4 regions of the Enterobacter chengduensis genome follow, and region 1 is predicted to be linked to each of the others. Evidence: predicted binding sites of a transcription regulator. Region 1 holds the regulator's gene; each other region holds the start of a gene.

Region 1 (7,571 bases):
GTACCGCAGAGCTGTTCTGTGAGATCGTCAACCGCTGGAAGCGTCTGGGCGGCTGGCCGCTGGCAACGGGTGCTGACGCTACCGATGACGTGTAGGTCGGGTAAGCGCAGCGCCACCCGACAAAAAAAAAGCGACCACATAGCGGGTCGCTTTTTTATTTGCGCAGAAAATTACTCTGCGTCCGGCTCTTCGGTTTTGTACTTCGCCGCCGTCTCTTTGATCAGCTGCTGCAGTTCGCCGCGCTGATACATTTCAATCAGGATATCGCAGCCGCCAACCAGTTCACCGTCAACCCACAGCTGTGGGAACGTCGGCCAGTTAGCGTACTTAGGCAGCTCAGCGCGGATGTCCGGGTTCTGCAGGATATCAACGTAAGCAAAACGCTCACCACAGGCTGACAGCGCCTGAACCGCTTGCGCGGAGAAGCCGCAGCTTGGCAGCTTCGGAGAACCTTTCATATACAGCAGAATCGGGTTTTCAGCGATCTGGCGCTGGATTTTTTCAATAGTGGTGCTCATGTCTTGCTTCCTTTAACTTCTGTAACGGCATTCGTCTGACATTGTAGCGGTTCAGACTGGCATCGGAAAATAACATTTTTGTCACGTTTATATATTTTACCCTGAGTCACGCAAAGTTGCATTGCAAATGGTGTTTACTCCGGCCGCAGTGCGGGTTTTGCTTAGGGAGTGGGCAAATGTGCGACAGAATGATGATTTTTTTTGCACTTGCTAACGAAACACGATTGTAGTTTGAAAAATGCTATTAACTTTCTGGCTTTTTATAGATTAGAATCGACGGGCTTTGTAAATCATACGCGGGTGTTATTGATGACCTGCATTTATCAGGGGACTGCCCAGTGGCGCGGATAAATAAAATCTCGATCACGCTCTGTGCTTTACTGTTTACTTCACTCACCTTCACGCCAGTGGCAAACGCCTCTCAGCAGGCGCGGCATTCTGCCGTACAAAAAAACCATCTGGCGAAAGCTACAGAACGTAAGAAAAAAACCACCGCTAAGAACGACAAGAAAAAAACACCGGCTCAAACCAAACAGACCGCTTCCAGCAAGACGAAAACCAAGCCTTCCCGCACTGCCCACTCCGCCAAAAGTAAAGCTTCGCAAACCGCCGCTAACCTCGTGACTGAAAAATGCACCGCGCGTAAGGGCCACAAGGCGAAATGTACGAAGGTCACCAAAATAGCGGAAGTGCATAAGGTGCGCGTGCAGAAAGCGCAAAAAACAGCAATGAACAAGCTGATGGGGCAGATTGGCAAACCTTATCACTGGGGTGGCAGCTCGCCGCGTACCGGCTTTGACTGCAGCGGCCTCGTCTATTACGCCTATAAGGATCTGGTTAAGTTCCGCATTCCGCGTACCGCCAACGAAATGTACCACCTGCGCGATGCCTCACCGGTTGACCGCGGCGAGCTGGAAAACGGCGACCTGGTCTTCTTCCGCACCCAGGGCCGCGGCACGGCTGACCACGTCGGCGTCTACGTCGGCAACGGGAAATTCATCCAGTCTCCACGTAGCGGCCAGGATATTCAGATCACCTCTCTCAGCGAAGACTACTGGGTACGCCACTACGTCGGCGCGCGCCGCGTGATGACGCCGAAAACCATTCGCTAACCCCTGCCCTGCCACATCCGTGGCAGGGTAAGTTCCTCTTTTGCATACCCTTTCAATTTGCTATCCTGTCCACGTTGTCTGTGTGGTTATTGGCAACGCAAAATACAATAAGGAGAGAAGCAATGTCGTTCGAATTACCTGCACTACCGTATGCAAAAGACGCCCTGGCCCCGCACATTTCTGCGGAAACCCTGGAATATCACTACGGCAAGCATCACCAGACGTACGTCACCAACCTGAACAACCTGATCAAGGGCACCGATTTTGAAGGCAAAACGCTGGAAGAGATCGTCCGCAGCTCAGAGGGTGGCGTATTTAACAACGCGGCTCAGGTGTGGAACCACACCTTCTACTGGCACTGCCTGGCGCCAAATGCCGGCGGCGAACCTGCCGGTGAGCTTTCTACCGCCATCAACGCCGCCTTTGGCAGCTTCGCGGACTTCAAAGCGAAGTTCACCGATGCCGCCATCAAGAACTTCGGCTCTGGCTGGACGTGGCTGGTTAAAGAGGCGGATGGCAAACTGGCTATCGTGTCCACCTCAAACGCGGGCACCCCGCTGACCACCAGCGCGAAGCCGCTGATGACCGTGGACGTATGGGAACACGCTTACTACATTGATTACCGCAACGCGCGCCCTAACTACCTGGAGCACTTCTGGGCACTGGTTAACTGGGAGTTTGTGGCGAAGAACTTCGCCGCGTAAGAGACACGCAGAAGGGTTCGCCCTTCTGCGTTTTTGGCTTAATCCGCAGCGCAGGCTGCTTCGGGCTGTTTACGACCCGACGTCATCACCAGCAGCAGGCCGAGCGCGGCAACGATCGCCCCCATCACCGGCACAAAGCTGTATCCCAGCCCTCCTGAAATCACGGCCCCACCGGCCGCCGCCCCGAGCGCATTGCCCAGGTTAAAGGCACCGATGTTGACCGACGACGAGAGCCCCGGCGCTTCATGCGCAACGCGCATTACGCGCATCTGCAGCGGCGGCACCACGGCAAAGGTGGCTGCGCCCCAGACAACCATCGCGATCGCGGCGCCGACTTCATTCCGCGCCAGCCAGGGAATTGCGATCATGATGACAATCAGCAGGGTTAAGAAACCCTTCAGCGTCCCGCTCACGGAACGGTCGGCAAATTTCCCACCGAGGTAGTTGCCGATCGAGAAGCCCACGCCAATCAGCACGAGCATCGCGGTAACAAAAAGAGGCGTTGCGCGGGTGATGTCATGCAATACCGGTGAAATATAGGTGTAGAGGGTAAACATCGCCCCTGCTCCCAGCACGGTGGTGAGCAGCGCGGAGAGCACCTGCGGGCGCATCAGCACCGACAGCTCTCTGCGCACGTCAGGACGTTCTCCCGCGCTGCCTTTCGGCAGGGAGAAGAACAGCGCCACCATCGCGACCACGCCCAGTCCGGCCGTCGCCAGGAAGGACATCCGCCAGCCAATGACCTCGCCCAGCCAGGTTGCCGCAGGCACCCCGCCGATGTTCGCGATGGTCAAGCCCATAAACATGGTTGCTACGGCACTCGCCTGCTTATGTTTAGGCACCACGCTGGCAGCAACGACCGACCCCAGCCCAAAGAACGCGCCGTGGTTAAGGCTGGTCAGAATGCGTGACAGCATCAGCGTGGTGTAGTCCGGCGAAATGGCCGAAAGCACGTTACCCAGGGTGAAGATGGCCATCAGGAATATCAGCGCATTGCGGCGCGCGCGGTGCGAAAGGAGAAGCGTCATCAGCGGCGCTCCTACCATCACGCCGATAGCGTAGGCGCTGATCAACATCCCGGCAGCAGGGATCGAAACGTCTACGCCCCGGGCGATAACGGGCAGTAGCCCCATCGGGGAGAATTCAGTGGTGCCAATCCCAAAAGCGCCAATCGCCAGGGCCAGCAGGGGAAAATTGATTTTCATGCGTCAACTCCGGATGCCGTGTCATGTGGTAACACAGAACAAAGAAGCAGAAAGCATGACATCAATCACAAAAAATGAGAAGTTAACAAAATGGCAAAAAATTTTTGCCTGAGAAGTAACAATCCGGGAAACTGGGAGGAGAAGGCTCTCCCCCCGCGTAAATCAGTGCAGCGCAGCCGTCAGACCCGCCGCGACAATCAGAGCCAGCACAACAACGGTGGTGAACAGCGAAAACTTCAGATCGGAACTCATCAATTTTTCTCCTTTTAATCCCCCCACGAAAAGTGAGCTTGCTCATTTTTGCACAGATTACGTCAAAAATCTTCCTGGATTTATACTGATAACCACTTTACCTCTTCCCCTTTTCATCAAGATAGGACAAAATTCCACGCTAAATTTATTAGCGTACCGGCCATTGACCCCCTCCTGACGTCCCGTGTCGTTTTCCCGGCGTGCCGCAATTCAACATTGCGAGATAAGGGTGAGAGAAGGCAAACGTTTACCTTCAAGTTTTTCAGGAGTTTAGGATATGGTCTGGAGTGACATTTAATGGCAACAATTAAAGACGTAGCAAAACGCGCAAACGTTTCCACTACAACCGTATCACATGTAATTAACAAAACCCGCTTTGTGGCGGAAGAGACGCGCAACGCCGTCTGGGCAGCGATCAAAGAGCTGCACTATTCGCCAAGTGCGGTTGCGCGCAGCCTCAAGGTTAATCACACCAAGTCCATTGGTTTGCTGGCGACCAGCAGTGAAGCGGCCTATTTTGCCGAGATCATTGAAGCGGTAGAAAAAAACTGCTTCCAGAAAGGCTATACCCTGATTCTGGGCAACGCGTGGAACAGCATTGAAAAACAGCGCGCCTACCTGTCGATGATGGCGCAAAAGCGCGTGGATGGCCTGCTGGTGATGTGTTCCGAGTACCCGGAATCCGTGCTGTCGATGCTCGAAGAGTATCGCCATATCCCGATGGTAGTGATGGACTGGGGTGAAGCGCGCGCGGACTTCACCGACTCCGTGATCGACAACGCCTTTGAAGGCGGCTATATGGCGGGCCGTTATCTGATCGAACGCGGCCACCGCGAGATTGGCGTGATCCCGGGTCCGCTGGAGCGCAACACCGGCGCGGGCCGTCTGGCCGGCTTTATGAAAGCGATGGAAGAAGCGCTGATTACCGTGCCGGAAAACTGGATCGTGCAGGGCGACTTTGAGCCGGAGTCAGGCTACCGCGCGATGCAGCAGATTGTCTCCCAGCAGCACCGTCCGACCGCCGTTTTCTGCGGGGGCGACATCATGGCCATGGGCGCGCTCTGTGCGGCCGACGAGCTGGGTCTGCGCGTGCCGCAGGATATTTCCGTGATCGGGTATGATAACGTGCGTAACGCGCGCTTCTTTACCCCGGCGCTGACCACCATTCACCAGCCGAAAGATTCGCTGGGTGAAACGGCCTTCAACATGCTGCTCGACAGGATCGTCAACAAACGTGAAGAGTCGCAGTCCATTGAGGTCCACCCGCGCCTGATTGAACGCCGTTCCGTTGCGGATGGTCCGTTCCGCGACTACCGTCGCTAATCCCTTTACGGGGCCAGCTATGCTGGCTCCCGTAACCATTCCCGGTTTAGCGTTTCGCTGTCGCCCAGATAATCCAGCAGCCAGGCCATCGCTGGCGAGACATCATTTTGCTGCCAGGTCAGGCAACATGCCGCATCCGGGAACGGATTCTCAAGCGTCAGCGCCACCCACTCTCCGGTATCGATGCGCGGACGCGCAAAATGAACGGGCACCATCGCGACGCACAGCCCGGCGCTGAGGCACGTCGCCGACGATTCCCAGTCAGGCGCCACCACCCGCCGCTGGTTGTCCAGCAGCCAGGTGATACGCTTGGGCAATGAACGGGAGGTATCCTCCAGCACCAGCGACGGCCAGTTGCGCAACGTATCGTCGCTCAGTGGCCCTTCCATCGCCGCCAGCGGGTGATCGCGTGCCACCACGCATTTCCAGCTCAGCATCCCCATATCGCGGAAGGCGTAACGTCCCCCGACCGGGATCGCCTGCGTGGCGCCAATCGCCATCTCCACCCTGCCGTCCGCCAGCGCGTCCCATACGCCGTTGAACACCTCCTGGGAGACCCGCAGCTCGACGTCAGAAAAATGGCGATAGAAATCGACGATCATTTGCCGGGTGCGCTCGGGCTTCACGATGTTATCCACCGCGATGGAGAGATGTCCCCGCCAGCCGTTGGCGATCTGCTGGCACTGCTCGCGGGTGATCTGCATTTTTTTGATAACAGAACGCCCTTCCTTCAAAAACCACGCGCCTGCGGGCGTCAATTCCACGTCGCGATGCCGCCGTTCAAACAGCGGAACCGCCAGCCACTCCTCCAGCTGACGCACCGTGTAGCTGATTGCCGAAGGGACGCGGTGCAGCTCCTGCGCCGCACCGCTAAAGCTGCCGTTGCGCGCGACAGCATCGACCACTTCAAGAGAATAATCTGACCACATTTTCTGCCTGCAAAAAATTTGAATGCACCCGCCAAATATTAGCGTTTCACAAGCCGCTTTGCACTCCCTACACTCTGCGCCAACGTACACCTGCCTCCTCAGGAGAATAGAAGAATGCAACCCAGGAAAGGATTTTTAGTCTGGCTCGGCGGCTTAAGCGTGCTGGGCTTTTTGGCCACCGACATGTACCTGCCGGCGTTTGCCGCGATGCAGGAAGATCTGCAAACCCCTGCTGCGGCCATCAGCGCCAGCCTGAGCTTATTCCTCGCCGGTTTTGCTTTCGCCCAGCTGCTGTGGGGACCGCTCTCGGATCGCTTTGGCCGTAAACCGGTCCTGCTGCTGGGTCTGGCCATTTTTGCCGTCGGCTGCCTGGGGATGCTGTGGGTGCGTGACGCTACCTGGCTGCTGGTGCTGCGCTTCATTCAGGCCGTGGGCGTCTGTGCCGCGGCGGTGACCTGGCAGGCGCTGGTCACCGACTACTATCCGGCTAACCGTACAAACCGTATTTTCGCGACGATTATGCCGCTGGTGGGACTTTCCCCTGCCCTCGCTCCCCTGCTGGGCAGCTGGATCCTCGCGCATTTCGACTGGCAGGCGATCTTTGCCACGCTGTTTGCCATCACCCTGGTGCTGATGCTGCCGGCGTTCGGCCTCAAGCCCGCGCATAAAAAAGAGGCGCACGCCGACGCGAAGCCGATCACCTTCACCTCCCTGCTGAGCGCGAAAGCGTATCGCGGGAATGTCCTGATCTATGCCGCCTGTTCGGCCAGCTTCTTCGCGTGGCTCACCGGCTCGCCGTTTATTCTGCACGATATGGGCTACAGCCCGGCGGCCATCGGTCTGAGCTATGTTCCGCAGACCATCGCGTTCCTGGTAGGCGGGTACGGCTGCCGCGCGGCGCTGCAAAAATGGGAAGGTCAGCAGATGCTGCCATGGCTGCTGGTGCTCTATGCGCTGAGCGTCATCGGCACCTGGGCCGTCGGGTTTGTTCCGGGCGCAGGTCTGGCTGAAATTTTGATCCCCTTCTGCGTGATGGCCGTGGCGAACGGGGCGATTTACCCCATCGTGGTGGCACAGGCGTTACGTCCGTTCCCGCAGGCGACAGGCCGCGCGGCCGCGCTGCAAAATACCCTGCAGCTGGGTCTGTGCTTCCTGGCAAGCCTGGTGGTCTCCGCGCTTATTGCAACGCCGCTGCTGACCACCACCAGCGTGATGCTGGTCACCGTTGCGCTGGCGGCGATGGGCTATCGCATGCAGTCGGCTGCGCATCGCGAGCAAAATGCGCGGTCGCAGGCGGAAACCTCGCATGCCTGATTGCGCCTGAAATCATGTTACATTTCAGTGATTAGGTTGCTAACAATTTTCTATTGAATCACCAAATTTTGAGGCCTATACTAAATTTGGTTCGATTAAATACGATAAATATTAAGTGTTAACGGGAGCCGGAGTGCTCCCGTTTTACCATGGAAGGCATTTCGGCAAGGGTTATCTCCCTTCCTCTGTTCTACGTCGGATACTAGCCTCGCGG
Region 2 (7,571 bases), 1.6 Mb from region 1:
TGCGCGAACTGTTTACCCAGCTCCATGTCTTCGGGCGGGGCATCTTCCTTGTCGAGCGAGACCGCAAAGTTCAGCGTCTCTTCGCTCGGTTTCGGGGTGTGCACGCCAATTTTGCAGCTCTTTTGCAGCGCGTCCGGCAGCCGAACGTCGCTGTCTTTGTCATAGCGCATATCGACATAATAGGTAGGGTCAAAGGTGGAAAAGCGGTACGTTTGCCCCGCCAGCGGCTGCGGATGCGCCAGCGGAAGCACGAACGTCAGCACCGCCTGATGGCCTTCACGCGTCATACCGTATTCCGTTGGACGATTCAGAAATTTGACCTTTTGCCCGTTATGCCAGAACTCGGTGAAGTAGTGCTGGCCGAGCACGTTGGCCATCACTTCCGCCGCCAGCTTTTTCCAGATTTCGTCGCCGGGCTTTGCGTTTCCCGCATCATAGAGCAGGTCGGCAGAGGTGATTTCATCCATCGTCCAGCGCATTTTCAGGCCGCTCAGCTGCGTGCCGTCGGTGACCAGCTCGGTTTTAAGGTCAATAAAACTGTGAGGGTGTGCGCTGGCAGTGAAGCCGATCGCCGCCAAAAATAACGCCATCGCGCATTGTTTACCTGTTTGCATCAATTCCTCACGTCAAAAATTCTGTGATGTTCTCCAGCAATCCTGAATGAAAGGCCTGCCGGCGCGCTTTTCAGCGCTCATCCTTTAGCTATTCTTATCAAACATTCTCACTGGATACCCGACAGATGATGACGACGCTTGAAATTCCATCTGTGCTTTCCAGTTCGCAGCGCCGCTGCCAGGTGCTTTTGATGCTTTTCCTGCCCGATGCTGCCGTCACCGCACAGAGTATCATTGCTGCCAACGGGGTGGACGACGCGCTGGCACGGCAAGATATAGCCGAGACGCGCGATGAAATCCAGCGCTATCACCGGCTGGAGATTGTCACGCACCACGACGGCAGCTACCGAATTGAAGGCACAGCCCTGAATCAGCGTTTATGCCTGCTGCACTGGCTGCGCCGTGCGCTGCGGCTTTGCCCGCAGTTTGTCTCGCACCAGTTTACCCCCGCATTAAAAACCGCACTTAAACAGCACGGCATTGCGCGGCCGCTTTACGACGATGCGAACCTGCGGGCGTTGATCGGCTTCTGCTCCCGCAAGCTCCAGCGCCAGTTTGAATGTCGCGACGTCCAGTTTTTACAGCTCTATCTGCAATACTGTCTTATCCAGCACCAGCTCGGGAATACGCCGCAGTTTTCCCACGTTCAGCGCAGCTGGACCCAGTCGAGAGGGGAGTATTTTACGGCCCAGGAGATTGTGCGTCACTGGAGACGGCGCGTCCCGCAGGGCGCCCACGGGGATGAACAGCTGTTTCTTGCCCTGCTGTTTATGATGCTCCGCACGCCCGATCCGGTGCTCGATAAACACCAGCAGGATCGGCGCCTGCGCCGCGCCATCGTGCGCATGGTGGCCCGTTTTCGTTCGCAAACCGGAATGAACTTCAGCGACGAGCAGGGGCTGACCGATCAGCTGTATATCCATCTGGCTCAGGCGCTGGACCGCTCGCTGTTTGAGATCGGCATCGACAATAGCCTGCCGGAGGAGATCCACCGTCTCTATCCCCGGCTGTTACGCACCACGAAAGAAGCGCTGCAGGAGCTGGAAACGGAATTTGAGCTGCGATTCTCCGATGAAGAAATGGCGCTGGTGGCGGTCATTTTCGGCGCCTGGCTGATGCAGGAGACCGATCTTCATGAAAAACAGGTGGTGTTGTTAACCGGAGAGGATAAATCCTGTGAAGAGGTGATTGAGCAGCAGCTGCGCGAGCTAACCCTTCTGCCGCTCAACATTCGCTACCTGACGCTGCAGGCTTTCCAGAAAGAGGGGGCACCGCGCGAAGCCGCGCTGGTTATCACCCCCTACCCTACCGCCCTGCCGCTGTTCTCGCCGCCGTTGATCCATGCCGTGGAGACATTGAACGCGCAGCAGCAAGAACATATTCGCGCCATGCTGGAATCATAGCGAGGCGCGCGCGGCCACTTTTGGACGCACAACGATGGCGGGTAAGGCAACCAGGGCCATCACCCAGAAGACGCCCTGCCCCAGATGCTGGTAGAGGAACCCCGCGAAGACCGTCATGATTGCGATACTGCCCCCCATGGCCACCGCCGAATAAACAGCCTGCAGACGAATGACGTCTCCGCCCTCGCGCGCGGCGATATAGCGCATCGCCGCCAGGTGACATACGGTGAAGGTGCCGCAGTGCAGAATTTGCGCCACGATCAGCCACGGCAGATCGGTCGTCCAGCCCATAATCCCCCAGCGCGCCACGCCGCAAATCGCGGAAAGCAGCAGCAGATCGCGCGCGCCAAAGCGTCGGAACAGCTTTTTGCTCAGGGCGAAAATAATGACTTCGGCCACCACGCCCAGCGACCACAGATAACCGACGGCAGAAGCAGAATATCCCGCCCCCTGCCAGTAGATAGCGCTGAAGCCATAGTACGCCGCGTGCGCCCCCTGGAGCAGGCAAACACACGCCAGAAAACGCCAGCTCTGTGCGACCAGGCTCCGCCAGGCGGGCCAGCCTGCGCTCTCCTGATGGCGACTTTCCCCTTGCGGCATCACAGACGGACGCAGCAGCATGCCCAGCAGCATCGAAGCAATACCGATACTCAGCAGGGCGAGAATGGCGCGATAATCGCAAAGGCTCACCAGTTTACCCACCAGCGCGGAACCGATGACAAAGGCGATTGAGCCCCACAGGCGCACGCGACCGTAGTCCATGGTGATCTGCTTTTGCCAGGTGTTCGCCAGAGCATCCGTCAGCGGCACCAGCGGTGAGAAGAACAGGTTGAAGCCGACCATCACCACCATCAGCCAGGCAAACTGGTGGCTGACCCAGAAGCAGGCCACAAAGACCAGCGTCAGCAGCGCGAGAATGCGCACGGCCTTGATCAGCAGAGAGGGATCGCTGACGCGCGGGGCAATCAGCAGGCTGCCGAGGAAACGCGCCACCAGCCCTGCGCCCAGCAGCACGCCGATGGTTTCCGGAGTCAGGCCGATACCCTTAAGCCAGACGCTCCAGAAGGGCAGAAAAATACCGTAGCTAAAGAAATAGGTGAAATAGCTGAGCGCCAGCCAGCGCGTGGAATGCAAGACCATGAATCCCTCCCGAAATCGAGGCCATAGTCTGGCGAGAATAGAAAAATTAAGCAAGTAGATAGCCTGCTATAAATTAACGAAAAATTAACATCTTATGCAGTCGCCTGGCTTATGGCAGGGAATGAAAATATGTATTACGTTTAAATTACTCCACTTGCAGAGGTTTTTCTGCCATGAACTCACTACGTTATTTCGATTTCGGCCAGTCACGTCACCTGCTGCTGCTCATTGGCCGCATCGCGCTTGTCGTGCTGTTTATTATCTTTGGCTATCCAAAACTAACGGGGTTTAGCGGCACCGTACAATATATGACCTCGCTGGGAACGCCGATGCCCATGCTGGCGGCCATTATTGCGGTGGTGATGGAGGTACCCGCCGCCATCCTGATCGTACTGGGTTTCTTCACCCGCCCCATCGCGGTACTGTTTGTGTTCTACACGCTGGGCACGGCGGTGATTGGCCATCACTACTGGGACATGACCGGTGACGCGGTCGTACCGAATATGATTAACTTCTACAAGAATATCAGCATTGCCGGCGCGTTTATTTTGCTGGCGATAGTTGGCCCCGGGGCAATTTCCCTCGACCGGCGTTAAGCCATAAAAAAAGGCCGCAAGCGCGGCCTTTTTTATTTCTGCAAAGCAGAGGAATTATGCGTATACCGGGAAGCGTGCGCAGATATCCAGAACTTTACCTTTGACGCGCTCGATAACCGCTTCGTCATTAATGTTGTCCAGAACGTCACACATCCAGCCAGCCAGCTCTTTCACTTCCGCTTCTTTGAAGCCGCGGCGAGTCACGGCCGGAGAACCGATACGGATACCGGAGGTCACGAACGGGCTCTTCGGATCGTTTGGCACGCTGTTTTTGTTTACGGTGATGTTGGCGCGGCCCAGGGCAGCGTCAGCTTCTTTACCGGTCAGGTTTTTATCAACCAGATCCAGCAGGAACAGGTGGTTTTCAGTCCCGCCGGATACCACTTTGTAGCCACGGTTCAGGAACACTTCCACCATCGCTTTGGCGTTCTTAGCAACTTGCTGCTGGTAAACCTTGAACTCTGGCTCCATCGCTTCTTTCAGCGCCACCGCTTTTGCCGCGATAACGTGCATCAGCGGGCCGCCCTGCGCGCTCGGGAACACCGCAGAGTTCAGTTTTTTGTACAGCTCTTCGTCACCGCCTTTCGCCAGGATCAGGCCACCGCGTGGACCCGCCAGGGTTTTATGGGTGGTGGTGGTCACAACGTGCGCGTGCGGAACCGGGTTCGGGTAAACGCCAGCGGCAATCAGGCCCGCCACGTGCGCCATGTCAACGAACAGGTAAGCGCCGATGCTGTCTGCGATTTCACGCATTTTTGCCCAGTCAACGATACCGGAGTAAGCAGAGAAGCCACCGATGATCATCTTCGGTTTGTGCTCTTTGGCCTGCTTCGCCATGTCTTCGTAGTCAATTTTACCGGACTCATCAATACCGTAAGGGATGATGTTGTACAGTTTGCCGGAGAAGTTAACCGGGGAGCCGTGAGTCAGGTGGCCGCCCTGCGCCAGGTTCATACCCAGCACGGTGTCGCCCGGCTGCAGCAGCGCGGTGTAGACCGCAAAGTTAGCCTGAGAGCCAGAGTGCGGCTGCACGTTCGCGTAGTCAGCGCCAAAGAGTTCTTTCGCACGGTCGATAGCCAGCTGCTCAACGATATCAACGTACTCGCAACCGCCGTAGTAGCGCTTGCCCGGATAACCTTCAGCGTATTTGTTGGTCAGCTGAGAACCCTGCGCCTGCATCACGCGCGGGCTGGTGTAGTTTTCGGAGGCGATCAGTTCGATGTGCTCTTCCTGACGTACTTTTTCCTGCTCCATAGCCTGCCACAGTTCGGCATCATAATCGGCAATGTTCATTTCACGCTTTAACATCCGCATCTCCTGACTCAGCTAACAAGTAAATTTTGGCCTGAAAAGGCAGTCCTGTTGGACGACGGGCAACAGTATAACTGAATAGTTCTGTGATAACAGGTCTTGACAAACGATTTTACGCAAACGTTTTCCTTCGCGCCACGCAAGGGTTTGAGGAATAAAGCTCTCGCTTATTTCAACGGATTTCTTTTCAGGTTTGTGATGCACATTTTTCATCTTGCAAAGAACCCTTTACACCGCAGGGATATTTTTTATAAGATGCATTTAAAATACATCATTAAAGTCACATCAGAAGGATGCGCTCATGCTCGACGCTCAAACCATCGCTACCGTTAAGGCCACCATTCCCCTGCTGGTAGAGAGGGGCCCTAAACTCACCGCCCATTTCTACGATCGCATGTTCACGCATAACACGGAGCTCAAAGAGATTTTCAACATGAGCAACCAGCGTAACGGCGATCAGCGTGAAGCGTTGTTTAACGCCATCGCAGCGTATGCCAGCAATATCGAAAACCTGGCCGCCCTGCTGCCCGCGGTGGAAAAAATCGCGCAGAAGCATACCAGCTTCCAGATCCAACCCGAGCAGTACAACATTGTCGGCGGCCACCTGCTGGCAACGCTGGACGAGATGTTCAGCCCGGGCCAGGAGGTGCTGGACGCCTGGGGTAAAGCCTACGGCGTGCTGGCAAACGTATTCATTAATCGTGAAGCACAAATCTACAGCGAAAACGCCAGCAAGAACGGCGGCTGGGAAGGGACGCGCGCCTTCCGCATCGTTGAGAAAACCCCGCGCAGCGCGTTAATTACCAGCTTTGAGTTTGAGCCGGTGGACGGTCAACCGGTGGCCGATTACCAGCCGGGCCAGTATCTCGGAGTCTGGCTGAAGCCAGAAGGCTTCCCGCATCAGGAGATCCGCCAGTATTCCCTCACCCGCAGGCCAAACGGCAAAGGCTACCGCATTGCGGTGAAGCGTGAGGACGGCGGCCAGGTATCCAGCTGGCTGCATAACGAAGCCAGCGTAGGTGACGTGGTCCATCTGGCCGCGCCGGCGGGCGATTTCTTTATGGCCGTTGAAGCAAATACCCCGGTTACGCTGATCTCTGCGGGCGTCGGCCAAACGCCGATGCTGGCAATGCTCGATACGCTGGCAAAATCACGCCACGGCGCGCAGGTTAACTGGTTCCACGCTGCGGAAAACGGCGAGGTGCACGCCTTTGCGGATGAGGTGAACACGCTCGGGGCGTCCCTGCCGCGCTTCACCGCGCACACGTGGTATCGCCTGCCGACGGAGGCGGATCGCGCATCGGCCCGCTTTGACAGTGAAGGTCTGATGAATTTGAGCCAGCATGAAGGGGCGTTTAGCGCGCCGGAGATGCAGTTCTACGTCTGCGGACCGGTGGCGTTTATGCAGTATGCCGCGAAGCAGCTGGTAGCGCTGGGGGTGAATAAAGACAGCATTCATTACGAGTGCTTCGGCCCGCATAAGGTGCTGTAATGCAAAAAGCCCCTCAAACGAGGGGCTTTTTTTCGCCGGGTGGCGGCTGCGCCTTACCCGGCCTACAAAACCGTTGGCATCGTTAAATCGCGGCGTCGTCTTCTTCGCCGGTGCGGATACGGATCACGCGCGCCACGTCAAAGACGAAGATTTTACCGTCGCCGATTTTGCCCGTCTGCGCGGTGCGGATAATGGTATCCACGCAGGTATCGACGATATCGTCGCTGACCACGATTTCAATTTTTACTTTCGGCAGAAAGTCGACCATGTACTCTGCGCCACGGTAAAGCTCGGTGTGGCCCTTCTGACGACCAAAACCTTTCACTTCCGTCACGGTCATCCCGGTGATGCCGACTTCCGCCAGCGCTTCACGCACATCATCCAGTTTGAAAGGTTTAATAATCGCATCAATCTTTTTCATGGTGGGTCCTTAAACGCTTGCCTGTAAGCTGCCTCGTAATCGATTGCTCACAGTACCATACGGCATTACTCTTTAAAATCGTTAGCTTCCAGCTCGTGGCGCGAGAGGAGCTTGTAAAACTCGGTGCGGTTGCGTCCGGCCATTCGCGCCGCGTGGGTCACGTTGCCTTTGGTGATCTGCAGCAGCTTGCGCAGATAGTTGAGCTCGAACTGGTTACGCGCCTCCGCAAACGTCGGCAGGGCCGTGTTTTCCCCTTCCAGCGCCTGCTCCACCAGCGCGTCGCTGATCACCGGTGAGGAGGTGAGCGCCACGCACTGCTCAATCACGTTGACCAGCTGACGCACGTTACCCGGCCAGCCTGCGGCCATCAGCCGCTTCATCGCATCGGTAGAAAAGGCGCGCACGAACGGTTTATGGCGATCGGCCGCCTGGCGTAAAAGATGGTTCGCCAGCAGCGGAATGTCTTCCGCACGCTCCGCCAGCGCCGGGATCTTCAGGTTGACCACGTTCAGACGGTAGTAGAGATCTTCGCGGAACTCGTTGCGGGCCATCACTTTTGGCAGATCGCGGTGGGTCGCCGAAATAATACGCACG
Region 3 (7,571 bases), 1.6 Mb from region 1:
CCGCTATCGCCATCTCTCCGGTGGTCGGGCCGGAAGCGCTCACCGGCTCCACGCGCCTGAAGTCCGGGACCGCGCAAAAGCTGGTGCTCAATATGATCTCCACCGGCGCGATGGTGAAGTTCGGCAAGGTGTATCAGAACCTGATGGTGGATATGCAGGCCACTAACGTCAAGCTGGTGGACAGAGCCTGCCGCATGGTGATGGAGGCGACGGGCGCAGGCCGCGAGGAGGCGGAAGCGGTACTCAAGCAGACCGATCACGATGTTAAACCGGCCATTCTGATGATCTTAAGCGGGCTGGATGCGGCGAGCGCGCGAGCCAGACTCGCTGCGCATAACGGCTTCTTACGGGCGGCATTAGAAAACTAACAGAGGCGTCTATGGACAAAACAGCAGCGCTCGCCAGCGATATCCTGCAGGGGATTGGCGGGGAAAAAAATATTCAGCGTCTCGAAAACTGCATGACGCGCGTGCGCGTCGAGGTGCATAACGACGACCAGCTTGACGTGCCGCGCCTGAAGCAACTGTCCGGCGTCAGCGGCTATGTGAAACAGGGCCAGCAGCATCAGCTGATCGTCGGGCCCGGTAAAGCGGCGCAGGTTGTTGACGCCATGCGCGCGCTGATGGGCGGCGGGGCAAGCGTGTCGATCGACGATGCTGAGCGCACCAAAGCGCAGGCAAAGGCCAAATACAAAGCCCCTATGAGCGACGCGCTGCGACAGCTGGCAAACGTCTTCATTCCGCTAATCCCGGCGTTTATCGCCTCAGGCCTGATCACCGGGATCATCAATATCCTTAAGCGGCCGGATATTGTCGGGGATTTCGCCACGCAGTATCCGAACCTGCTGGGGATTCTCGGGATCTTCGGCAGCGCGGTGTTCGCCATCATGAACATTCTGGTGGGGGTGAATACCGCGAAGGTGTTTGGCGGATCGCTGGCGATGGGCGGCGTGATGGCGGGCATCTTGTCCAGCCCGCAGCTGGCGCAGATCACGCTGTTTGGCGAGGCGCTTCAGCCCGGCCGCGGCGGGGTGATCGCCGTGCTGCTGGTGGTTATCCTGATGTGCTGGATCGAGAAAAGGCTGCGCGCGGTTCTGCCTGGCTCGATCGAGCTGATCCTTAACCCGCTGTTAACCACCTTAATCACCGGCAGCGTAGCCATTGTCGCCCTTCAGCCGTTAGGCGGGTGGATCTCGGAAGCCATCGCCCACGGCGCCTCTCTGGCGATCGACCGTGGTGGGTTATTAGTGGGCGCGGTGCTGTCGGGTACCTTCCTGCCGCTGGTGCTGACCGGCCTCCATCAGGGGCTGGTGCCAATCCACGTTGAGCTGGTGCAGGCGCATGGCTATAACGCGCTTTTGCCTATTCTGTCGATGGCGGGCGTGGGGCAGGTCGGCGCGGCGATTGCCATACTGATGAAAACCCGCAACGCGCGTCTGAAAAAAGTGATTAAAGGCGCGCTCCCGGTCGGCCTGCTCGGGATTGGCGAGCCGCTGATTTTTGGCGTCACGCTGCCGCTGGGTAAACCGTTTCTCGCGGCCTGCCTGGGCGGCGCGGTAGGCGGCGCGCTGATCAGCTACTGGAAGGTCGCCACCGTGATCACCTTTGGACTTTCCGGTTTACCGCTGGCATTAACCATCGTGACCGGAAAAGTGATGCTCTATCTGTTAGGCTATTTAGTAGCGGTGATCGCCGGGTTCCTGTTTACCTGGCTATTAGGATTCAACGACCCAGAGGAGTAAGGTTTGACAAACCACGCGCGTCGCATTGTCTTTTTCGACCTGGATGGCACGCTGCATCAGCAGGATATGTTTGGCACGTTTATGCGCTACCTGCTGCGGCGTCAGCCCCTGAATGCGCTGCTCGTGCTGCCGCTCTTACCGGTTATCGGCATCGCGCTGCTGGCGAAAGGCCGCGCGGCGCGATGGCCGATGAGCCTGCTGCTGTGGGGATGTACGTTTGGACACAGCGACGCGCGGCTCAAACAGCTGGAAAAGGATTTTGCGCACTGGTTTCGCGGGCACGTCGCCGCCTTTCCGGTGGTGCAGGCGCGCCTGACCGGCTACCTCGACGCGAACGATGCCGACATCTGGCTGATTACCGGCTCCCCGCAGACGCTGGTGGAGCAGGTCTATTTTGATACGCCCTGGCTTCCGCGCGTAAATCTTATCGCCACGCAAATTGCTCGCGGCTACGGCGGCTGGGTACTGACCCTGCGCTGCCTGGGGCATGAAAAAGTGGTCCAGCTGGAGAAACGCATCGGTACGCCGCTGCGCCTGTACAGCGGCTACAGCGACAGCAAGCAGGACAACCCGCTGCTCTATTTTTGCCAGCATCGCTGGCGCGTTACGCCATCAGGTGAACTCCAGCAACTCGAATAGTCTTATGCATAATCGGCGTGTATAATGCGCCCCGCTTTTCGACTGGAGTATCAACCGTTGTCCAACCCTGAACTCGACCATGAATACTGGATGCGCCATGCGCTAACGCTCGCTCAGCGCGCCTGGGACGAGGGCGAAGTGCCCGTGGGCGCCGTGCTGGTCCACAATAACCAGGTGATTGGTGAAGGGTGGAACCGTCCCATTGGTCGCCACGATCCTACCGCGCACGCCGAAATCATGGCGCTTCGTCAGGGAGGGCTGGTGCTGAAAAACTATCGCCTGCTTGACACGACGCTGTACGTGACGCTGGAGCCGTGCGTGATGTGCTCCGGCGCGATGGTGCACAGCCGGATCGGTACCCTGGTCTTCGGTGCGCGGGATGAAAAAACCGGTGCGGCCGGTTCCCTGATGGACGTGCTGGGTCACCCGGGAATGAACCACCAGGTGAAAACTATCGGCGGGGTGCTTGCACCAGAGTGTTCGGGACTATTAAGCGATTTCTTTCGAATGCGCCGTCAGCAGAAAAAGCAGCAAAAGGCAGAATTGAAGCTGTCGGGCGATTAAGCTCGTCCGGCGCCACGACAGGGTAGCTTTGGGCCAGCTGTTTGGCCTCCGTCGCCTCTTTCTCTTTCTCCAGCAGATACCCGACCAGGCTAATCTGATATTTACGGATATTTTCCACGTAGGCGTAGGCTTCATGCCCGCGCGCGTAGCCGTATGTCAGCTTGTTGTACCATGGCTTCTGGCTGAGCAGCGGCAGCCGCTGTTTTACGTCTGACCAGCTGTCCGGATTGCCTTTTGTTTTGGCCGTCAGCGCTCGCGCGTCAAGCATGTGCGCGTAGCCCATATTGTAAGCCGCCAGCGCGAACCAGATCCGCTCCTCTTCCGGCACCGTTTCCGGGACTTTTCCCATCATATCCTGCAGATAGCGCGCGCCGCCGCTGATGCTCTGTTCCGCATCGGTGCGGTCATTCACGCCCAGGCTCAGCGCGGTGTTTTTGGTTAACATCATCAACCCGCGTACGCCGGTCGGAGACGTGGCCTGGGTATCCCAGTGGGATTCCTGATACGAAATGGCCGCCAGCAGCTTCCAGTCAATCTCCTGGGCGTATTTTTCGAACAGCGGCTGGAGGTCCGGCAGGACGCTGTCTACCGCGCGCAGGAAGCTGCGGGTATCAACGTAGTCAAAGTCGTCACCATGGCCGAGGTACTTCTCCTCGAGGCGGGCCAGCGTTCCGTCTTCATTGATGGTGTTGAAGAAGTCGAGCATCGCGGCAGAAAAGGTCTGATCGTTATCAAGATGGCTAAACCAGGTGACGGGCTGCTCGTCGGTGACGTCCAGCGCCACGGCGATTTCAGGATGCACGCGCTGGAACAGGCTGATCGCGACCGAATCGGCAATGGTGTAGGGCACTTTCTGGTCTTTTACCTGCTCCAGCAGCTCGGTCGTGCCGAGTTTCGGATCCACCGTCCAGCTCAGGTCGGGAAATTTCTTCTCCTTGAGCTCCCGCAGATCCTCAATCACCACGTGACCGGGCGCAATCGTCAACTGGGTATCGTTAATCGTGGCCAGCGAGCGCGGGCGCTGGCTCCCGACGCGGTAAACCAGCTGCTGCGAAACGGAGTAGTAGGTCGGGCCCGGCTGGTAGTTCTTGCTGCGCTCGCTGTTATACACCAGCCCGGCGGCGAGCATATCGGCATCGTCGTTATCGAGGTCATCAAACAGCTGGTTGATATTCTGGCGAACGGTAATTTTAAGCTTCACACCAAGATAATCGGCAAACTGCTGCGCCAGTTCATAATCCAGGCCAATGATTTTGCCGTTGATGTCGCTGTAAATCAGCGGAGAGTTGAGGGTACTGACGCGCAATTCCCCCCGCTCCTGAATGGCGGCGATACGGTTTTCGGCTTTGCCGAACCAGGGAATAGAAGGCCAGAGGGCCACTGCCAGCAGCAACGTTACAATGCCGATGAGCAGATAATTAATCTTTAATTTTTTCAATTAGTTAATTCTCTGCGACGCCGGTTGCCTTAGTCTGCTGTAGCCATGTTAATAATCAGGTTTGCCATTGAATGAGCGGCATTTTGCGTAAACTTGCGCCACTTGGCAACCTATTAGAGAAGCAGGTCACATCTATTGTTAAATCTCTGCGGCAATTTTATTTCGACGCAAACGGTTTCGTCAGCGCTCAGGATTCTCTATAATGACGCCCGTTTTCCCCCCTTGCGCACACTGAAAGCGCCCCGGCGCTTCGAAGACGAGAGACTTATGATGGAAATTCTGCGTGGTTCGCCTGCACTGTCTGCCTTCCGTATTACCAAACTGCTGGCACGTTTTCAGGCGGCCGACCTTCCGGTAAGCAATATTTACGCTGAGTATGTCCATTTTGCTGACCTGAATGCCCCCCTGAATGCAGAGGAGCGCGTCCAGCTGGAACGCCTGCTCAAGTATGGCCCAAGCCTGAGCAGCCATACGCCAACCGGCAAACTGATCCTTGCGACGCCGCGTCCGGGCACCATCTCCCCCTGGTCTTCCAAAGCCACCGACATCGCCCACAACTGCGGTCTGAGCCAGATTAACCGTCTGGAGCGCGGCGTGGCGTACTACGTGGAAGCCTCTACCCTGAGCGACGCGCAGTGGCAGGCGGTTGCGGCTGAACTGCACGATCGCATGATGGAGAGCGTATTTGCCTCTCTCGATGACGCGCAGAAACTGTTCTCTCACCATCAGCCTGCGCCGGTACAGAGCGTAGACCTGCTGGGTCAGGGCCGTCAGGCGCTGATTGACGCCAACCTGCGTCTCGGCCTGGCGCTGGCAGAAGACGAAATCGACTACCTGCAGGATGCGTTTGTTAAGCTCAACCGTAACCCGAACGACATCGAACTCTATATGTTCGCGCAGGCGAACTCCGAGCACTGCCGCCACAAGATTTTCAACGCCGACTGGATTATTGACGGCGAACAGCAGCCAAAGTCGCTGTTCAAAATGATTAAAAACACCATGGAGCAAACCCCTGACCACGTGCTGTCTGCCTATAAAGACAACGCCGCGGTGATGGAAGGCTCCGAGGTGGGCCGCTTCTTCGCCGATCGCGAAGCAGGGCGCTATGACTTCCACCAGGAGCCCGCGCATATCCTGATGAAGGTTGAAACCCACAACCACCCGACGGCGATCTCCCCGTGGCCGGGTGCGGCGACCGGCTCCGGCGGTGAAATCCGCGACGAAGGGGCGACCGGTCGCGGTGCTAAACCCAAAGCGGGTCTGGTCGGTTTCTCCGTCTCCAACCTGCGTATCCCGGGCTTTGAACAGCCGTGGGAAGAAGATTTCGGCAAGCCGGAGCGCATTGTGACCGCGCTCGACATCATGACCGAAGGCCCGCTGGGCGGCGCGGCGTTTAACAACGAATTTGGCCGTCCGGCGCTGAACGGTTACTTCCGTACCTATGAAGAAAAAGTGGACAGCCACAACGGCGAAGAGCTGCGCGGCTACCACAAACCGATCATGCTGGCGGGCGGGATCGGCAACATCCGCGCCGATCACGTGCAGAAAGGCGGGATTGTCGTCGGCGCGAAGCTGATCGTCCTCGGCGGCCCGGCGATGAACATCGGCCTGGGCGGCGGGGCGGCTTCTTCAATGGCCTCCGGCCAGTCTGACGCGGATCTCGATTTCGCCTCCGTGCAGCGCGACAACCCGGAGATGGAGCGTCGCTGTCAGGAGGTAATCGACCGCTGCTGGCAGCTGGGCGACGCCAACCCGATCCTCTTTATCCACGACGTGGGCGCGGGCGGTTTGTCCAACGCCATGCCGGAGCTGGTGAGCGACGGCGGTCGCGGGGGGCGCTTCAACCTGCGCGATATCCTGAGCGATGAGCCGGGCATGAGCCCGCTGGAAATCTGGTGTAACGAATCCCAGGAGCGCTACGTGCTGGCGGTGGCGGCGGATCAGCTGCCGCTGTTTGACGAGCTGTGCCGCCGCGAGCGCGCGCCGTATGCCGTCATCGGTGAAGCGACCGAAGAGCAGCATCTCTCCTTAAGCGACACCCACTTTGATAACCAGCCGATCGATCTGCCGCTCGACGTTCTGCTCGGTAAAACGCCGAAGATGACCCGCGACGTCACCACCCGTAAAGCGGCGGGCAAAGCGCTGGATCGCCAGGGCATCACCGTGGCGGAAGCGGTCAACCGCGTGCTGCACCTGCCGGCTGTGGCAGAGAAAACCTTCCTGGTGACCATCGGCGACCGCACCGTGACCGGCATGGTCTCGCGCGATCAGATGGTCGGTCCGTGGCAGATCCCGGTGGCGAACTGCGCCGTGACCACCGCGAGCCTCGACAGCTACTACGGCGAAGCGATGGCTCTCGGCGAACGTACCCCGGTGGCGCTGCTGGACTTCGCTGCCTCTGCCCGTCTGGCGGTGGGTGAAGCGCTGACCAACATCGCCGCGACGCAGATTGGCGATATCAAGCGTATCAAGCTCTCCGCAAACTGGATGGCCGCTGCCGGTCACCCAGGCGAAGATGCTGGCCTGTATGAAGCCGTTAAGGCGGTGGGCGAGGAGCTCTGTCCTGCGCTTGGGCTGACCATCCCGGTGGGTAAAGACTCCATGTCGATGAAAACCCGCTGGCAGGAAGGCAGCGAGCAGCGCGAGATGACCTCTCCGCTGTCGCTGGTGATCACCGCGTTTGCCCGCGTGGAGGACGTGCGTCACACCGTTACGCCACAGCTTGCGACCGAAGACAACGCCCTGCTGCTGATTGACCTGGGTAAAGGCCACAACGCGCTGGGCGCAACCGCGCTGGCGCAGGTTTACCGTCAGCTCGGCGACAAGCCAGCCGACGTGCGCGACGTGGCGCAGCTGAAAGGCTTCTACGACGCCATCCAGGCGCTGGTGGCGCAGCGTAAGCTGCTGGCCTACCACGACCGTTCCGACGGCGGCCTGCTGGTGACGCTGGCAGAGATGGCCTTCACCGGCCACTGCGGCGTGGAAGCGAACATTGCAACGCTTGGCGAAGACCGTCTGGCGGCGCTGTTTAACGAAGAACTGGGTGCCGTGATTCAGGTGCGTGCCGCGGATCGCGACGCGGTTGAAGCCGTGCTGGCGCAGCACGGCCTGGCAGACTGCGTGCACTATCTGGGTAAAGCCGTTCAGGGCGACCGCTTCGTCATTGAAGCAGACGGCCATGCGGTGTTC
Region 4 (7,571 bases), 2.3 Mb from region 1:
TTGGGTTGATCAGCAGAATCTTGGTGCCGCGAACGGTTAGGTCCTGAACGTTAGCCAGCTCTTTCGCCGGGTTGTTCTGGGAATCCAGCACCACCAGGTTGTAGCCCAGTTTGTCCGCTTCTTTCTGCGCACCGTCCTTCAGGGAGACGAAGAACGGGTTGTTCAGGGTAGAGACAACCAGCGCGATGGTATCTTTCGCCATGGCGTTAGCACTTACGGTTGCGCTCAGCGCGACAGCGGAAACCAGGGTAGCCAGTTTTTTCATGTTCATATCTAAGATGTCCTGTAGTGTCGTCAGTTACTGTTTTTTGTTGTCTACCAGTACCGCCAGCAAAATCACCACTGCCTTAACGATCATCTGGTAATAGGAGGAAACACCTAACAAATTCAAACCATTATTCAGGAAACCGAGAATCAGTGCGCCGATCAATGTCCCAACAATGCGACCTTTACCGCCCGCGAGACTCGTACCGCCCAGAACCACTGCCGCGATAGCATCCAGCTCATACCCCGTACCCGCCGTCGGCTGCGCGGAAGAAAGACGCGCCACTTCGATGATACCGGCCAGTGACGCCAGCAGGCCGCACAGGGAGTAAACGATAATTTTGACTTTATTAACGCTGATACCGGACAGGCGCGTTGCCGCTTCGTTACCGCCCAGCGCATAGATATAGCGGCCCAGACGGGTGTGGTGAAGCATGTACCACGCCGCCAGGAAGACGATAGCCATGATCCAGACCGGCGTCGGAACGCCCAGCGGGCGACCGATACCGAACCAGCCAAACAGATCCGCGTTATCGGTAAAGCCGGTGTTGACCGGGCTACCGTTGGTGTAAACCATGGTCACACCGCGCAGCAGCAGCATCATCACCAGCGTGGCGATAAACGCCTGAACGCGGCCTTTTGCCACAATCACGCCGGTGACGGCGCCAATCGCCGCACCTGCAGCCAAGGCAGCGGCAACCGCCACCAGCGCGTTGACTTCAATGCCGACAATCGAAGCGGCGATCGCGCCGGTGAGCGCCAGCAGGGAACCGACGGACAGATCGATACCCGAGGTCAAAATCACCAGCGTCATGCCGACCGCCATAATGGCGTTCACCGACGTTTGCTGCAGAATGTTGAACAGGTTATTCACGGTGAAAAAGTTCGGGCTCATGGTCGACACAATCGCGATCAGCACCAGCAGGGCAATCAGCGATTTTTGCTCCATCAGCCACGCCTTTGTGAAATAGCGGCGACCAGAAACAGCCTGGGTAGTCATCTTCTTACTCCTGATTCACGCGATTAAGCTTGCCCACAGCGGCAGCCATCAGAACTTCCTGGGTGGCCTGCTCGCGAGTGAATTCACCGCCGAGATGCCCTTCATGCATGACGATAATGCGATCGCTCATGCCTAATACTTCTGGCATCTCGGAAGAGACCAGAATGATGCTCAGACCGTCGGCCTTGAACTGGTTAATCAGCTGATAGATCTCTTTCTTCGCCCCCACGTCCACGCCGCGGGTGGGCTCGTCGAGGATCAGCACTTTCGGGCGAGTCATCAGCCCGCGGGCAATCGCCACTTTCTGCTGATTGCCGCCGGACAGCAGGCCAATAGCCTGCTCCATCGACGGGGTTTTGACGTTAAAGAGGCGGATAAAATCGCTGACCGCTTGCTGCTCGTCTTTGTGCTTCAGGCTGCCGCCGCTATGGCTGAAATAGCGCAGCGCGGTCAGGGACATGTTCTCTTTCACCGACATGCCGAGCACCAGGCCGTCGCGCTTGCGGTCTTCAGAAATGTAGACGATGCCGTTCGCCAGACCATCCTGCGGGGAGCGGGTTACCACTTCATGACCGTCGAGGGTGACATAGCCGCTGGTGCGCGGCAGCGCGCCGTACAGCACTTTCATCAGCTCGGTACGTCCCGCGCCCATCAGGCCCGCCACGCCGAGGATCTCGCCCTGACGCAGGGTAAAGGTCACGTCGTTCACGCCCGGGCCGCAGAGGTTATCCACCTTCAGGCGGATCTCGCCAGGCAGCTTATCCAGATGCGGGTACTGATCTTCGAGCTTACGTCCCACCATCATTTCGATGAGCGTATCTTCGGTCAGCGTGGCCACTTCGCGCTCGGCAATAAACTGCCCGTCGCGGAATACGGTGACGTCGTCGCAGATTTCGAAGATCTCTTTCATGCGGTGAGAGATATAGACAATTCCGCGCCCCTGCGACTTCAGCTCGCGGATCACGCGGAACAGGGATTCGGTTTCGGTATCGGTTAGGGCGTCGGTCGGTTCATCCATGATGATGACTTTGGACTCAAAGCTCAGCACCTTCGCGATTTCCACCATCTGCTGGTCGCCAATGGAGAGATCGCCGACCAGGCGGTCGCTCTTAAAGCGCAGGTTCAGCTTCGCCAGCAGCTTGTCGGCCTCGGCATACATGGTTTTCCAGTCGATTTTGCCGAAGCGGTTCACGAATTCACGGCCGAGGAAGATGTTCTCCGCAATGGTAAGCTGCGGGATCAGGTTCAGCTCCTGGTGAATAATCCCGATTCCGGCTTCCTGAGAGGATTTCGGGCCAGTAAAGGTGGTCTCTTTACCCAGCCAGACAAGGGAACCCGCATCCCGTTGGTAGATACCGGTCAGCACCTTCATCATGGTGGATTTGCCGGCACCGTTTTCGCCCACCAGCGCCATCACGCGCCCGGGGTAGACGTTCAGCGCCGCGCCGGAGAGGGCTTTTACGCCCGGGAACGACTTATCGATCCCTTTGAGTTGCAGTAATGCGTCCATGATGGCCTCAGAAGGTGACGCCAGCACAGAGAATGATATTCGCATACGGGGAACACTCCCCGCTGCGAATCACCGCCTGACTGTCTGCGGTTTGTTGTTTGAATTGTTCGTGCGTCGTGTAACGAATTTCGATGGTGTTTCCCTGGTGTTGTTGCAGTTGCTCAAGGTGGCTGAGCAACGTTTCGTGGAGTTGCGGATTATGTTGTTTGATTTCCGCCGCGAGAATGGCCTTCTCAACCTGCATCTCCGCGGTAACGACTTCCAGTACCTGCATAAACGAGGGAACGCCCTGCGTTAACGCCATATCAATACGGGTTGTGCTGCGCGGAACCGGTAAGCCTGCATCGCAAACCACCAGCGAATCGGTATGCCCAAGACGGGAAATAACCGATGAGATTTCTGAGTTGAGTACAGTGCCTTTCTTCATTTTCTTGCTCCACTAGCGAAACGTTTCGCTAAAAGTAGTGTAGCGCCAGAAATGTTCAGAAAACCATCACGACGTAACAGATTTGTGATCGACGTCGAAACGTTTCGCTAAGTGAAATGGAGGGGAGGTAAATGCAAAACGGTAACCGTCAGGTTACCGTTTTTATGTTTGCGCCCTCTCCCTGTGGGAGAGGGTCAGTGTGAGGGCATCAGGCCGCTCAAAGACTTAGATCTCGACCTGCGTTCCCAGCTCAATCACGCGGTTAGGCGGGATCTCAAACTGGTCAGGCGCGCGCAGGGCGTTACGCTGCAGGATGAGGTACAGCTTGCCGCGCAGGCGCAGATACCACGGTCGCTTGCCGATGATCAGCGACTCGTGCGACATAAAGAACGATGTCTCCATCATGCGGCAGCTCAGCCCTTCCAGGCCGCAGCGGTGGAACACCTCTTCCACGTTCGGTGTTTCACGCCAGCCGTAGCTTGCCACCACGCGCCAGAAGGTCGGAGAAAGCTGCTCAATCTGAACGCGACGCACGTTGTGAACGTAAGGTGCATCTTCGGTGCGCAGCGTCAGCAGGATCACGCGCTCGTGCAGGACCTTGTTATGCTTGAGGTTATGCATCAGCGCAAACGGGATCACGTTCAGCGCGCGAGACATGTACACCGCGGTGCCCGGCACGCGGACCGGCGGGGATTTTTCCAGAGAAGCGATCATCGCCTCCAGAGAGTTCCCGTGCTCGTGCATGCGGCGCAGCAGGCGGAAACGCTCGCTTTTCCAGGTGGTCATAACGATGAACATCACCAGACCGAGCGTCAACGGCAGCCAGCCGCCGGAAACAATCTTGTCGAGGTTCGCAGAGAACAGCGGCACGTCGATGCACAGGAAGCCCACCAGAATCATCGCCACAAGGAACTTATTCCAGTGCCAGTTTCGGTACGCCACCGTGGTGGAAAGAATCGATGTCAGCACCATCGTACCGGTTACCGCAATACCGTACGCCGCCGCCAGGTTGCTGGAGTGCTCGAAGCTGACGATGACAATCACCACCGCAAAATAGAGCAGCCAGTTAACGAACGGGATGTAGATCTGGCCCGACTCCATCTCAGAGGTATGGATGATGCGCATCGGTGAGAGATAACCCAGACGCACGGCCTGACGCGTCAGAGAAAACACCCCGGAAATCACCGCCTGAGAGGCAATAACGGTCGCCAGCGTCGCCAGGATCAGCATCGGCACCAGCGCCCAGTCGGGTGCCAGCAGGAAAAACGGGTTCTTAATCGCTTCCGGGTTCTTGAGCAGCAGCGCGCCCTGGCCGAAGTAGTTCAGCACCAGCGACGGCAGCACCACGATAAACCATGCCACGCGGATAGGCAGTTTCCCGAAGTGGCCCATGTCTGCATACAGCGCTTCCACACCGGTGATGGAGAGCACGACGGCACCCAGCGCCACGAAGGAGACCACTTTATATTCGAGGAAGAAATGCACGGCCCAGTAAGGGTTTAGCGCATGCAGCACTTCCGGGTTGGCGATAATGCTGCGCAAGCCAAGCGCCGCCAGGATCAGGAACCAGGCCAGCATAATCGGCGCAAACAGTTTGCCCACCAGCCCCGTACCGTGCTTCTGGATCGCAAACAGCAGCGTCAGCACGATTATTGCCAGCGGGACGACCCACGTATCAAGCTGCGGTGCGATAATCTCCAGTCCCTCAATCGCCGAGAGGACCGAAATCGCGGGCGTTATCACCACCTCTCCGTAGAAGAAACTGCCGCCAATCAGGCCGATAATCACCAGTACTGAGGTCATTCTGGCCGAGGTATTGCGTCCGGCAAGGGACATCAGGGTCAGGATCCCACCTTCACCTGCGTTATCAGCACGCATAACGAAGGAAAGGTATTTAACGGAAACCACCAGGATCAGCAGCCAGAAAATGAGGGACAGGAAGCCAAACACGGCATCGCGTTCAACACCAAAACCAAACTGGCCGGACAGACATTCACGAAGCGTATAAAGCGGGCTGGTGCCGATATCACCGTAGACAACCCCGATCGCCGCAAGCGTTATTGCGGGTAATGATTGCTTATTATCAGTGCTCATAGACTAGTCTTTTCGTTTAAATAACAAATGTGTTCCTGTCCCTTGGCCCACAAAAAGCGCACAGTATGCACGATTCATCGCAAAATCGTACCCCTAAATGCAACCGCATTAATGTAGCGCAAAGAGAATTGCGCCGCACTTCAGTCTATTACCAGCCCTGACTGAAACGTCTATACTCGCTTCAACTGGCCGCCACGACGGCGAAAGGATGCAAAACTATTATGGCTCACTCACATTTATTAGCAGAAAGAATTTCCCGCCTCAGCAGCGCGCTGGAGAAAGGCCTGTTCGAGCGTAGCCACGCCATTCGCCTCTGTTTACTGGCGGCGTTGAGCGGTGAAAGCGTGTTTCTGCTTGGGCCGCCGGGCATCGCCAAAAGCCTGATTGCCCGCAGGCTTAAGTTCGCTTTTCAGAATGCCCGCGCGTTTGAATATCTGATGACCCGCTTCTCCACTCCCGAAGAGGTTTTCGGCCCTCTTTCCATTCAGGCGCTGAAAGATGAAGGGCGCTACGAGCGTTTGACGGCGGGGTATCTGCCTGAGGCTGAAATTGTCTTTCTTGATGAGATCTGGAAAGCCGGCCCGGCGATTCTTAATACCCTGCTTACGGCAATTAACGAACGCCGGTTTCGCAACGGGGCCAGCGAAGAAAAAATCCCGATGCGCCTGCTGGTGGCCGCGTCAAACGAACTGCCCGAAGCCGACAGCAGCCTGGAAGCGCTGTATGACCGTATGCTGATCCGCCTGTGGCTCGATAAAGTCCAGGACAAGTCCAACTTCCGCTCTATGCTGGTCAGCCAGCAGGATGAGAACGAAAACCCGGTTGCGGCTTCTCTGCAGGTGACGGACGAGGAGTATCACCAGTGGCAGGAAGAGATCGGCAAAATTAAACTGCCCGATGCCGTTTTTGAACTGATCTTCATGCTGCGCCAGCAGCTTGATTTACTCCCTTCCGCACCGTACGTCTCTGACCGTCGCTGGAAAAAAGCGATTCGCCTGCTGCAGGCAAGCGCCCTGTTCAGCGGTCGTGATGCCGTAGCCCCTATCGATCTGATCCTCCTCAAAGATTGCCTGTGGCATGACGCAGAAGGCATGAACCTGATGCAGCAGCAGCTGGACGTTTTGATGACCGGACACGCGTGGGGCCAGCAGTCTATGCTGAACCAGCTGGGTGCAATTACCCAGCGCCGGATCCAGCTTCAGCAGCAGCAAAGTGATAAAACGGCGCTGAAAGTGAATCGTCTTGGGGGTATGTTCGCCCGCAAACCGCACTACGAGCTTCCTGCGGATCTGACCGGAACGACGCTAACGCTGCTGCTCCAGCAGCCGCTCAAGCTGCACGATATGCAGGTGGTACACATTACGGTTGAGCGCGAGGCGCTGTCCCAGTGGCTCGACAAAGGCGGCGAGATCCGCGGCAAGCTCAACGGGATCGGCTTTGCGCAGCCGCTGACGATGGAAGTGGACAGCAGCCAGCACCTGGTGATCCGCGACGTCAGCCTGCAGGGCTCGCGTCTTGCGCTTCCCGGCACCGCCTCTGACAGCGTGCCGGAAGAGATCAAACAGCAGCTGGACGCGCTGGATACCGAATGGCACCAGCAGCACACCCGCTTTAGCGAGCAGCAAAAATGCCTCTTTATTCATAGCGACTGGTTAGGTCGCATCGAAGCCAGCCTGCAGGACGTCAGCGCGCAGATCAAACAGGCGCGTCAATGCTAACGCTGGATACGCTCAACGTCATGCTGGCCGTCAGCGAGGAGGGGTTGATCGAAGAAGTGGTCATTACCCTTCTGGCGTCGCCGCAGCTGGCGGCGTTTTTTGAAAAATTCCCGAAGCTCAAAAAGGCGATGACCGACGATCTCCCGCGCTGGCGCGAAAATCTGCGACAGCGATTTAAAGAGACTGAAGTTCCGCCGGAGCTGACGGAGGAAGTCTCGGCCTATCAGCAGTGCCAGCGGCTCTCCACGACGCAGTTTATCGTCCAGCTCCCGCAAACTCTGGCGCTGCTCGACAACGTCCACTCTCCGTTTGCCGGCCAGGCCCGAGCGCTGGTTACGGATAACGCCACCTTTACTCCCGCCCTGCACACCCTCTTTTTACAGCGCTGGCGCCTCAGCCTGGTGGTTCAGGCCACGACGCTAAACCAGCAGCTGCTGGACGAAGAGCGCGAGCAGCTGCTCAGTGAAGTACAGGAACGTATGACCCTGAGCGGCCAGCTTGAGCAGGTGCTGGTGGAAAATGAAAACGCCGCGGGTCGTCTCTGGGACATGAGCGCCG

Evidence for each region. Region 1 encodes PurR, which represses purine synthesis genes. Its sites were predicted from a motif close to CANGCAAACGTTTGCNTG; they were not measured.
Region 2: glyA (serine hydroxymethyltransferase) is a predicted target of PurR. The motif match lies at 5,178-5,195, and genes of this name have one in related genera.
Region 3: purL (phosphoribosylformylglycinamidine synthase) is a predicted target of PurR. The motif match lies at 4,547-4,564, and genes of this name have one in related genera.
Region 4: rbsD (D-ribose pyranase) is a predicted target of PurR. The motif match lies at 3,351-3,368, and genes of this name have one in related genera.

The regions. Positions count from the first base shown of each region.
Region 1 is NZ_CP043318.1:2,214,737-2,222,307, reverse strand. It holds gene rnt (ribonuclease T) at 1-95, shown strand, start outside; gene grxD (monothiol glutaredoxin 4) at 171-518, opposite strand; gene FY206_RS10950 (C40 family peptidase) at 857-1,630, shown strand; gene sodB (superoxide dismutase [Fe]) at 1,753-2,334, shown strand; gene FY206_RS10940 (MFS transporter) at 2,373-3,539, opposite strand; gene cydH (cytochrome bd-I oxidase subunit CydH) at 3,702-3,791, opposite strand; gene purR (HTH-type transcriptional repressor PurR) at 4,089-5,114, shown strand; gene punR (DNA-binding transcriptional activator PunR) at 5,132-6,043, opposite strand; gene punC (purine nucleoside transporter PunC) at 6,158-7,357, shown strand.
Region 2 is NZ_CP043318.1:3,801,381-3,808,951, forward strand. It holds gene FY206_RS18330 (DUF1007 family protein) at 1-614, opposite strand, end outside; gene csiE (stationary phase inducible protein CsiE) at 740-2,017, shown strand; gene FY206_RS18340 (3-phenylpropionate MFS transporter) at 2,012-3,157, opposite strand; gene FY206_RS18345 (DoxX family protein) at 3,331-3,753, shown strand; gene glyA (serine hydroxymethyltransferase) at 3,808-5,061, opposite strand; gene hmpA (NO-inducible flavohemoprotein) at 5,366-6,556, shown strand; gene glnB (nitrogen regulatory protein P-II) at 6,639-6,977, opposite strand; gene glrR (two-component system response regulator GlrR) at 7,043-7,571, opposite strand, start outside.
Region 3 is NZ_CP043318.1:3,813,413-3,820,983, reverse strand. It holds gene murQ (N-acetylmuramic acid 6-phosphate etherase) at 1-368, shown strand, start outside; gene FY206_RS18405 (PTS transporter subunit EIIC) at 380-1,741, shown strand; gene yfhb (phosphatidylglycerophosphatase C) at 1,745-2,380, shown strand; gene tadA (tRNA adenosine(34) deaminase TadA) at 2,438-2,944, shown strand; gene mltF (membrane-bound lytic murein transglycosylase MltF) at 2,832-4,382, opposite strand; gene purL (phosphoribosylformylglycinamidine synthase) at 4,650-7,571, shown strand, end outside.
Region 4 is NZ_CP043318.1:5,066,246-5,073,816, forward strand. It holds gene rbsB (ribose ABC transporter substrate-binding protein RbsB) at 1-271, opposite strand, end outside; gene rbsC (ribose ABC transporter permease) at 299-1,264, opposite strand; gene rbsA (ribose ABC transporter ATP-binding protein RbsA) at 1,269-2,774, opposite strand; gene rbsD (D-ribose pyranase) at 2,782-3,201, opposite strand; gene kup (low affinity potassium transporter Kup) at 3,427-5,295, opposite strand; gene ravA (ATPase RavA) at 5,517-7,013, shown strand; gene viaA (ATPase RavA stimulator ViaA) at 7,007-7,571, shown strand, end outside.